3 regions of the Pseudoduganella sp. UC29_106 genome follow, and region 1 is predicted to be linked to each of the others. Evidence: predicted binding sites of a transcription regulator. Region 1 holds the regulator's gene; each other region holds the start of a gene.
What was found. The regulator LexA, encoded in region 1, represses DNA repair genes until DNA is damaged. The targets are predictions, from matches to a motif close to ACTGTATNNNNATACAGT.
Positions count from the first base shown of each region.

Region 1 (3,272 bases):
GGACTGGTCTGCCGAATATTGCTTTCTTGACCAGGAACTCCAGTCCGCCGCCCTGGATGCCGCGCACCGTGCCTGGCGGGCAGACAAGCTCGTCCGCGCGACGCGACGCCAGCCCACCCCTGCCGCGACCGCGGCCGGAGACGGCCAAGCCAGTGCCCGCGCCGGCGTCACTCCATTTCCACATCGAAATCCAGTGCCGCCGCGACGCAGCCTTTGCCGAACGCATGTTCACTTACAACTCCCGCCTGCGCGATGCCCTACATGCGCCGGTATCGAGCCTCGCCTTGCTGACAGACCCCAGCCCCACCTGGCGCCCCTCCAGCTTCAGTTACGACCAACTCGGATACCACGTCGCTACAAGCTTCCCGGCAGTCAAGCTGCTCGACTACCGCAACGACATCCCGGCCCTGACCGCCAGCGCCAATCCCGTCGCCCTCATCGCCGCAGCTCACCTGTACACGCAACAAACCCGACGGAACTCCGAGCGCCGTTTCGCACTCAAATCGGAATTGGTGGAAAAGCTGTTTGCCCGCAACTGGCCGCTGGACCGCACGCTGGAGCTGTACCGGCTGATCGACTGGCTCATGCGCCTGCCGCCACCGCTGCAGGCGACTATTTTCCAGCAATGCACTGATCACATCAGGAGGCGTCAAATGCCATTCGAAAACTCTTTAATCAATTACTGGAAAAGCGAGGCCCGCCGCGAGGGCCACGCCGAAGGGCTGGCCATCGGCATCGTTGAAGGGCGCGTTGAAGGGCGCGTCGAAGGCCGCGCCGAAGGTTGGGTCGAAGGCACATTCGAGGGACGCGTCGAGGGCCAGCGGCGGATGTTGCTGGGGATGCTGGCACACCGTTTTGGCCACCTGCCGACCGAAACGTATGAGCGAGTCGCCGCCGCGAGCCAGCAGCAGCTAGACGCCTGGAGCCTCGCCCTGCTGGAGGCTGGAAGCCTCGGCGAGCTGTTCGGCAGGCCGGCGCCACAGGATGCCGGCCAGGAAACCAAGGCCGCAAGCCACCCACACCGCCGAAGCCGTGACGTCAAAGGCAGTCACGGGAAACTTTAGCCAGTAGGGCACGATCAGCAGGCCGCGCAGCAGGCAGACGGCGGCGATGGTCCCCTGCGCCTGCGGCGCGAACGGCAGCCAGCGCAGCCAGCCGGCGCCGGCGAGCGCATACAGGCCGCACACGAGCATCGCTACGCCAATCCCGACCGTGCCCGCCGGCGCGAGCGCGGTGCCGCGGCGGGCAGAAGCGACAACGGATGCCGGCGCCTGCAGGAAGGCATACCACTCCGCCCCAAGCAGCGGCGCGAGCAGATGAATCAGCGCGCCGAACAAAGCGATACCTGCAGCAAGCAAGAAAGCGTAGCGTCCCATCCCGGCCTCCGTAAATTGTCATTTCAACATTTCACCCAAATTTTTCTCGAGTTGCAACAATTTTGCTTGCAATTCGTTCCACACTGTACAAAAATACAGACTGTCTATATCCACAGCACACGTACCATGATCAAGCTCACAGCACGCCAGGAACAAATTCTCAATCTGATCAGGGACGCAATCGACAACACCGGCTTCCCGCCGACCCGCGCTGAAATCGCCGCCGAGCTGGGCTTCAAGTCCGCCAATGCGGCCGAAGAACATCTGAAAGCCCTGCAGCGCAAGGGCGCCATCGAAATCACCGCCGGCACCTCGCGCGGTATCCGCCTGACCGGCAACTTCGGCGCGCCGGCGTCGGGCGCAGGCAGCATGTCCAGCCAGGGCAGCTCCCGTCGCGCAGCCGCAACGGGCGACGACGAACTGCCGCAGATCACCGCCGGCATGCTGATGCAATTGCCGCTGATAGGCCGCGTGGCTGCGGGTTCGCCTATCCTGGCCCAGGAAAACCTGGAGACGACCTACAACGTGGACCCCAACCTGTTTTCCGCCAAGCCGGACTTCCTGCTGAAAGTGCGCGGCGAATCGATGCGCGACATCGGCATCATGGACGGCGACCTGCTGGCCGTGAAAAAGGCGGACAGCGCCCGCAACGGCCAGATCGTGGTCGCGCGCATCGGCAGCGAAGTCACCGTGAAGCGCTACCGCAAGACCGGCTCCACCGTCGAACTGCTGCCTGAGAATCCGGACTTCAAGGTCATCACCGTCACGCCGGAAGACGACTTCGCCCTGGAAGGCCTGGCCGTCGGGCTGATGAGGACCTGGCACTGATGATCCAGCTGTTCGGGAATTGCGAGTCGGGCCACAGCTACAAGGTCAAGCTGCTGCTGGAACTGGCCGGCGTGCCGCACGGGTACGAGGAAATCGACCTGCGCCTGGCGCGCGCCGATCGCCCGGAGCCCTTCCGCAGCCTGGCGCGCTACTGCGAAGTGCCGCTGCTGGTCCACGACGGCAAGCCCTATGTACAGTCGAACGCCATCCTTTTGCATTTGGCCGAGCACCTGCAAGACTGGGGCGGGGAAACGAAGGAACGTCTTGAGCGCTGCCGCGAATGGCTGTTCTGGGAAGCGAACCGCATCGGCTTTTCGATGGCGCACCTGCGCTACGGCCAGAAGTTCGACGACGAAGGCGCCTACGCCGGCACCGTGCTGCCCTGGTTCCGCAAGCGCTTCGATGCCGACATCGTGCGCCTGGACGAAGAACTATCCGACGGCCGCCAATTCCTGCTGGACGATACGCCCAGCATCGCCGACTGCTCGATCTGCGGCTACCTGTACTGGCCCGAGCAGGCCAGCGTCGAATACCCGCCGCGCGTCCAGGCCTGGCTGGACCGCATCGCCGCCCTCCCCGGCTGGCGCCACCCCTACCACATGCCCGGCGCCGATCCCTGGTAATAAACCGGGGTCAGGCGTCTAGGGCGGAGCGGAAGTCGTCGAGGAGGTCGGCGGTGTCTTCGATGCCGACCGATACGCGGATCAGCGAGTCGGCAATGCCCATCGATGCGCGGCGCTCGGGGCCCATCTCGAAGAAGATGGTGTGCGACACGGGAATCACCAGCGTGCGCGTGTCGCCCAGATTCGAGGTCGCGATAGCCAGCTTCAGGCGGTTCAGGTAATCGAAGCAGTCGATGCCCTCCTTCAGCTCAAACGACAGCAGCGAACCGTAATCCTTGAACAGCTCCGTGGAGATGCCGTGCTGCGGGTGCGACTTCAGCCCCGGATAGTAGACGGCGGCCACGCGCTCGTCGGCAGCCAGCATCCCGGCCAGCGCGCGCGCATTGGCGCAGGTGCGCTCCATGCGCAGCGCCAGCGTTTCGGCGCCGACGGCGATATGGTGGGC
Region 1 is NZ_CP171977.1:5,236,120-5,239,391, forward strand. It holds gene ACHMW6_RS26285 (DUF4351 domain-containing protein) at 153-1,064, shown strand; gene lexA (transcriptional repressor LexA) at 1,503-2,204, shown strand; gene ACHMW6_RS26295 (glutathione S-transferase family protein) at 2,204-2,827, shown strand; gene ACHMW6_RS26300 (cystathionine gamma-synthase family protein) at 2,838-3,272, opposite strand, start outside.

Region 2 (3,272 bases), 110 kb from region 1:
GCAGCACATTGTCCGCACCCAGGCGCGCCACCAGCAACTCGAACAGGCGCTGCTGGTCTTCCTTGCTGCCGCCCGGCTCGGGGAACAGCGAATCGCTGAGCGGCGCCATCGGTTCCACCTTCAGCGCTTCCAGCCGCAGGCCGATCACGGGCGCCACCAGTTCCACCTTGCCCAGGCGCTCCTTCAGCAGGCGCACCAGGTGTTCGTCGCGCCAGGTCGGCTCGGCCAGCATGACTTCGATGGGCGTGGGCGGAGCAGGCTTGCCGCCCCCGTTCATGCTCCAGCAGCAGGCGCACGCCTTCCACGGCGAACTGGCGCGCGCACAGCCAGCCGGTCAGCTGCTGCAGCAGGCGGCAGGCGCCGGCCAGCAACAGGTCCGCATTCTCGATGCGGCCGAACAGTTCCAGTTTCGCGCTGAAGGTGGGCGGCGCTTCGATCCATTCGAACATTTCCGGCATCTGGCCGCGCGCCGTGTCCAGCATTTCCAGCACGGCCGCGCCGCAGCGCCGCTTCAGGCCGGGACGCGGCAGCCGGCACAGGTCGCCCACCGTGTGGCAGCCTATGCCCTGCAGCCAGGGCAGGAAGGGACGCACGGGCGGCAACAGCCCGGCCGGCAGGCGCTCCAGCCGGCGCAGCAATGATCCGATTTTTAAAGATCGTCCGCCGCCGCTGTGCGCCAGCAGCCAGGCGCCGCGCGCCGTCGGCGCCACGCCAAGGTGGGCGCTGAAGCCGAGGGCGTGCAGGCTGTCCAGCACGCGCCGGCACAGCTTGCGGATGCCACCGAACAGGCGCAGGCTGGCGCCGATATCGAGCAGCAGGGATGCTTCCTCTCCTTCCGCCACCTGCGGCGTGAACTGCAGCATGGCCATGGCCACCGCATGCAGGGCTTCCGCTTCCTTCAGCGGCGCGCGCTCGTGCTGCATCGCTTGCGGCGCCATCATCATCACGCCGCCGCGCCGCATGCCCGGCCGCACCCCGCAGGCGTGGGCCAGATCGGATAAGGCTATGACGCCATCCTGCTCCAGCACCACGCTGCACTGGTCATCCGACCACCGCGGGCAGAATACCTCGAGCGGGAGCCGGGGCAGGTGCAGGGCGATCCACAGACGCATGTCGCAACAATGTAGAAGGGGTTAATGGCAGGAACAGCGGCTCGTCGCGCTGCGGTCCCCGCCGCTTGATAAATTCAATCCGCACGCCGCCGACCGCGCCGCGCACCGCCAGCCGCAGCGGCGCGGGCGAGGCATCCTGCGCTTCCTGGATGGGACGCATCATGCAGAACAGCGTGTCGCTGCTCTGGGCTGCCAGATGCAGGCGGCGCAGGGATTCGCCGCGCACATGGCGGTCCCACAGCAGCACGGCGCCGCAGCAGCCGCTGCGCAAGGCCTGCTCGGCCGCCCACTGGCCATCGGCCGTGCGGCCTGTGTTGCGCACCCAGATCAGCTGGGCGGGTTGCACGCCCAGCGCGGACAGGCCCAGCGCCTGCGGCACCTGGGGCGGCTGCAGCAGGACAATAGGACGTTTCAGCTCCGCAAGCGCCGGATGCAGCAGGCGCATCTCGCCGATGCCGCTTTGCTGCAGCAGCAGCTCGACCAGGCTGCCGGTCGGCCAGCCCCCACCGGGCAACTGGGCGGACAGGGCCGCATACCCGGTGTCGATGCAACGGGTGGTGCTGCGCGCCAGTTGCGATGCAAACCAGAGTGAGGGGTGCAAGGCTTCCGGCGCTGTGATCGGGTCAGAGCGGGCCATGGAATCAGAGAGCAAAATAGCTGTATGCATATACAGTACTCTGCGCACGGGATTTTGGCAAGGGGCTGATAAAATCGCCAACATTGCAAATCATTTCCTGAACACTATGCAGACCATCGGCGCCGTCCTGTTTGCCATCGCCCTGCTCCACACTTTCAGCGCCAAATCCTTTGGCATGCTGGCCCAACGCTATCCGCGCCATCACGGCCTGTTCCACCTGCTGGGCGAAGTGGAAGTGGTGTTCGGCTTCTGGGCATTCGTGCTGGTGGTGGTGATGGCCTTCGTGGCGGGTCCGCAGAATGCGATCGCTTATGCAGAAACCCAGCAATACACGGAACCGCTGTTCGTGTTCGTGGTGATGGTGGTGGCGGCTTCGCGTCCCGTACTGGAGTTCGTGCGGCGCCTGCTGGAAGCAATCGCGCGTCTCGCGCCGGGGCGCGCCGAGGTGGCGCTGGCCTGGCTGGGCCTGTCCGTGGTGCCGCTGACCGGCTCCCTGATCACCGAGCCCGCCGCGATGACGATTGCCGCGCTGATGCTGGCCCCGCTGGTGTTCCGCGACCCCGTGCCGGAATGGCTCAAGTACGGCGCGCTGGGCGTGCTGTTCGTGAATGTGTCGATCGGCGGCACACTGACTTCGTATGCCGCGCCGCCGGTCCTGATGGTGGCCGGTACCTGGCAGTGGGACAGCGCCTTCATGGCCGCGACCTTTGGCTGGAAGGCGGCGCTGGCCGTTGCCATCAATGCCAGCGTGGTGAGCGCGCTGTTGCGTCCCCACCTGTCGGCCCGTGCGGACGCCGCCCCGGCGCGCGATGCGAGTCCCGTGCCCCTCTTCGTCAGCGCCATCCACGTGGCCTTCCTGGCGGCCGTCGTGCTGCTGGCCCACCATCCCGTGCTGTTCCTCGGCGTGTTCCTGTTCTTCCTCGGCTACGCCACTGCCTACTCGCGCTTCCAGTCGCCGCTGATCCTGAAGGAGGCTTTGCTGGTGGGCTTCTTCCTGGCGGGACTGGTTGTGCTGGGCGGCATGCAGCAATGGTGGCTGCAACCGATCGTGTCGCGCCTTCGAGCCGGTCGCACTGTTCTTTGGCGCGCTGGCCCTGACCGCCGTCACCGACAACGCCGCACTCACCTATCTCGGTTCGCTGATCGACGGCATCACGCCGCAGGCGCAATACATGCTCGTTGCCGGCGCCGTGGCCGGCGGTGGCCTGACGGTGATCGCCAACGCGCCCAACCCCGCCGGCGCCTCCCTGCTTCGCGCCGGCTTCCGCGACGCATCCATCAGCGCCATCGGCTTGCTGCTGGGCGCGCTCCCGCCGACCGCAGTCGCCGCTCTCGCCTTCTTTCTTTAGTGCCGAGCAGCGATTCGCAGGACGTCTCAACGCGCGGCTGCGCAGACAGAAAGCGTATCCACTTTTCTGCGCGCTGCGTTAGGCATCTCACACATAACATCAATCCGAATAACACGGAACCGTAACACGCTCCCAGTGGCGCGAGCCATTGAAGCCGCACACTATTGAATCCCT
Region 2 is NZ_CP171977.1:5,341,470-5,344,741, forward strand. It holds partial or broken gene ACHMW6_RS26770 (Y-family DNA polymerase) at 1-1,112, opposite strand, end outside; gene imuA (translesion DNA synthesis-associated protein ImuA) at 1,042-1,749, opposite strand; partial or broken gene ACHMW6_RS26780 (putative Na+/H+ antiporter) at 1,856-3,098, shown strand.
Region 2: the regulator LexA is predicted to act here: its motif matches at 1,769-1,786, upstream of imuA (translesion DNA synthesis-associated protein ImuA).

Region 3 (3,272 bases), 1.9 Mb from region 1:
GGCGGCCTGCGCCGAACGCTGCGCCAGCGTGCGCACCTCGCCCGCCACCACGGCAAAGCCACGTCCCTGTTCCCCTGCGCGGGCCGCTTCCACTGCGGCGTTCAGGGCCAGGATATTGGTCTGGAAAGCGATGCCGTCGATGACGCCGATGATGTCCTTGATGCGCGCCGAGCTGTCCTTGATGGCCCCCATGGTCTGCACCACTTCGCCCACCACCTGGCCGCCTTCGCCCGCATAGCTTGCGGCGGATTCCACCAGCTGGTTGGCCTGCTTCGCATGGTCGGCGTTCTGGCGCACGGTGGAAGTCAGCTGCTCCATCGACGATGCCGTTTCCTCCAGCGACGCTGCCTGCTGCTCGGTGCGGCGCGACAGGTTCAGGTTGCCGGCGGCGATTTCCGCCGACCCGGTGGTGATGGTATCGGTACTGCTGCGCACCGCGCCCACGGTACGGGTGAGGGAGGCCATCATATCTTTCAGCGCATTCAGCAGCCGCCCCGTTTCATCGCTGCGCTGCACGTCGATGCGCGCGGTCAGGTCGCCTTGCGCCACGGTTTCGGCCAGGTCCACCGCCTGGTTGATCGGCGCGGTGACGGAGCGGGTGATCAGCCAGCCCGCCAGCGCGGACAACGCCGTGGCCAGCACCAGCAGGCCGGCCATCAGCCACGTCGCATCGCTGGCCGCCTGCTCCGCGTGCGCGCCATCCTGGCTCATCAGGCGACCCTGGTAGGCGAGGATGGCATCGAGCTTCCCGAAGAAGGCGTTCTGCGCCGGGATCACGTCGCTGAACAGGCGCTGTACCGCCGCCTCGCGCTCGCCGGCCTGGAACTGGCGCAGCACGTCGTCGCGCTTTGCCTGGAATTCCGTATAAGCCTGGCGCTGGTCGGTGAACAGCTGCTTTGCTTCCGGCCGCACAAGAATCTTCTCGAGTTTCGAGGCGGCCTCGCTGCTCGTGCGCTCAGCTTCCGACATCGCCGTGAGGAAGGGCGCGGCGGCGGCAGCCTCGGGCGCCAGCATGGCATTGCGCAGCGCCTGAGCCGAGCGGTTGGCGTAGCTGCGCATATCGTTGGTGAGCGTCACCTTCAGGTAGCGGTCATTGACCAGGTTGTGCGTAAGGTTCGCGATCTGTTCGATGCGGCTGATGCCGGTGAGCGACATGGCCAGCATGATGGAAATCGTCAGCGCAAAGCCGAGGGCGAGACGGGCGCCGATTTTCAGGTTTGAAAGGGTCATGGTTATCCTCCCGGAGCGCCCCATCGTATGCCTTTTCGCGTGGGGCTGGCTCTCTCTTGAATACTGGATATAATTACAGTATTTCAACATCACTCCGACCACCCGCACATGAGCAGGCCGCGCCGCATCGCCCACCTCGACATGGATGCGTTTTACGCGTCGGTGGAATTGCTGCGCTATCCGGAATTACGCGGCCAGCCGGTGGTGATCGGCGGTGGCTCCAGGCATCAGCCGCGCATGAAAGAGGATGGCACGCGCGAGTTTTCCCGGCTACGGGACTATGTCGGCCGTGGCGTGGTGACCACATCCACCTATGAAGCGCGCGCGCTCGGCGTGTTTTCGGCGATGGGCACGATGAAAGCCGCTGCCCTCGCGCCGGACGCGATCCTGCTGCCGACCGACTTCGATTCCTATCGCAAGTATTCGCGCCTGTTCAAGGCGGCGGTCGCCAGCATCGCGCCGCAGATCGAGGACCGCGGCATCGACGAGATCTATATCGACCTGACCGACCTGCCCGAAGAAACTCGCGATCTGGGTATGCGGCTGAAGGCGGCCGTGAAGGAAGCCACGGGCCTGAGCTGCTCGATCGGCATCGCGCCCAACAAGCTGCTGGCCAAGATCTGTTCCGACCTGGAGAAGCCGAACGGGCTGACCATCATTTCCTATGACGATGTGCCGGCGCGGATCTGGCCGCTGGCCGTGCGCAAGGTGAACGGCATTGGCCCCAAGGCGGAGGCCAAGCTGATTGCGCTGGGCATCGAGACGGTGGGCCAGGTCGCGGCGGCCGATGCGCGCCTGCTGCAGGAGCATTTCGGGCTGAATTATGCGGAGTGGCTGCAGCGGATTTCGCATGGCCACGATGAGCGCGAGGTGGCCACGCGTTCCGATCCGAAGGGCATCAGCCGCGAGACGACTTTCGAGCGCGACCTGCACGCGAAGCAGGACCGCGCAGAGTTGTCCGAAATATTCACGCGCCTGTGCACCAAGCTGGCGGATGACCTGGCGCGCAAGCGCTATGCGGGGCGTACCATCGGCATCAAGCTGCGCTACAGCGATTTCCGCACGGTGACGCGCGATGTGACCTTGCCGCTGCCGACCTCGGACGCGGCTGCGATTCGCCGCGCTGCCGGCGAGTGCCTGCGCCGCGTGCCGCTGGAGTTGCGCCTGCGCCTGCTGGGCGTGCGCGTATCGGCCCTGACGCCACTCGATGAATTGGTCGCCGCGCCGTCGCCGAAGCAGGGCGATCTTTTTGCCGGGCTGTGAGTTTGCGTGAGTTTTCCAGCGTGGCCGCGACCGCATAATGCGGGCGCGAGCCGGGGCTTCCTGCCGCCGGTTGCGAACGTGGACTCGTCGATGGATCGAAAGCTGTCTTTGCCGCGCGGCGCGCTGCTGTTCGCGCTGGCTTTGTTGCACCTTGTGGTGCAGCTGATGTGGCGGCCCGTGCAGCGTCCAGCCGCCGACTGGCTGCCCCGGCGCGAGGGGGAGCTGGTATTCCTGCTGCCACCGCCGCCGCGCCCTCAAACGCCCAGCGCGCCCCCAGCCGAACGTGTCCGACGCGCCCCGGAGCGCGCGCGTCCGCCGCAGGCCGAACGGGACGCGGAAACGGGCCGCCCGACGCGGGGTGATGGCGTCGCGCAGGAGGCGTTGCCGCAGCGCGGGGATGATCCGTTTGCGGTACCGGAGGCGCCAGCGGGTGGGGCGTCGGCTGAATCGCTGCTCGCCCGCGCCCGCAGCGCAGCAGGCAAAGCCGACCGCGACCTGCGCAAGGAGCGTCGCGAAACGCTCGCCCTGCGGGAGCCCGAGCTGGCGCGCAAGATGGCCGCCGCCTACATTGACCGCAGCCACAAGATCACCGAGACGGTGTTGTCAAATGGCGACGCCATCATGAAGGTGCAATCGCCCTTCGGCACCTACTGCTGGATCAAGTGGGGCAGCCAGCCGGGCCCTGGCCGCGACCCTATCCGCGACGCCGGAAAACAATTCGCTGTGCCATGTCCCAAATGAGCAATGTAAAATGTCGTTCCTTTTAAATGCTCCGTAAG
Region 3 is NZ_CP171977.1:7,160,683-7,163,954, forward strand. It holds gene ACHMW6_RS35545 (methyl-accepting chemotaxis protein) at 1-1,230, opposite strand, end outside; gene dinB (DNA polymerase IV) at 1,339-2,493, shown strand; gene ACHMW6_RS35555 (hypothetical protein) at 2,500-3,234, shown strand.
Region 3: the regulator LexA is predicted to act here: its motif matches at 1,293-1,310, upstream of dinB (DNA polymerase IV).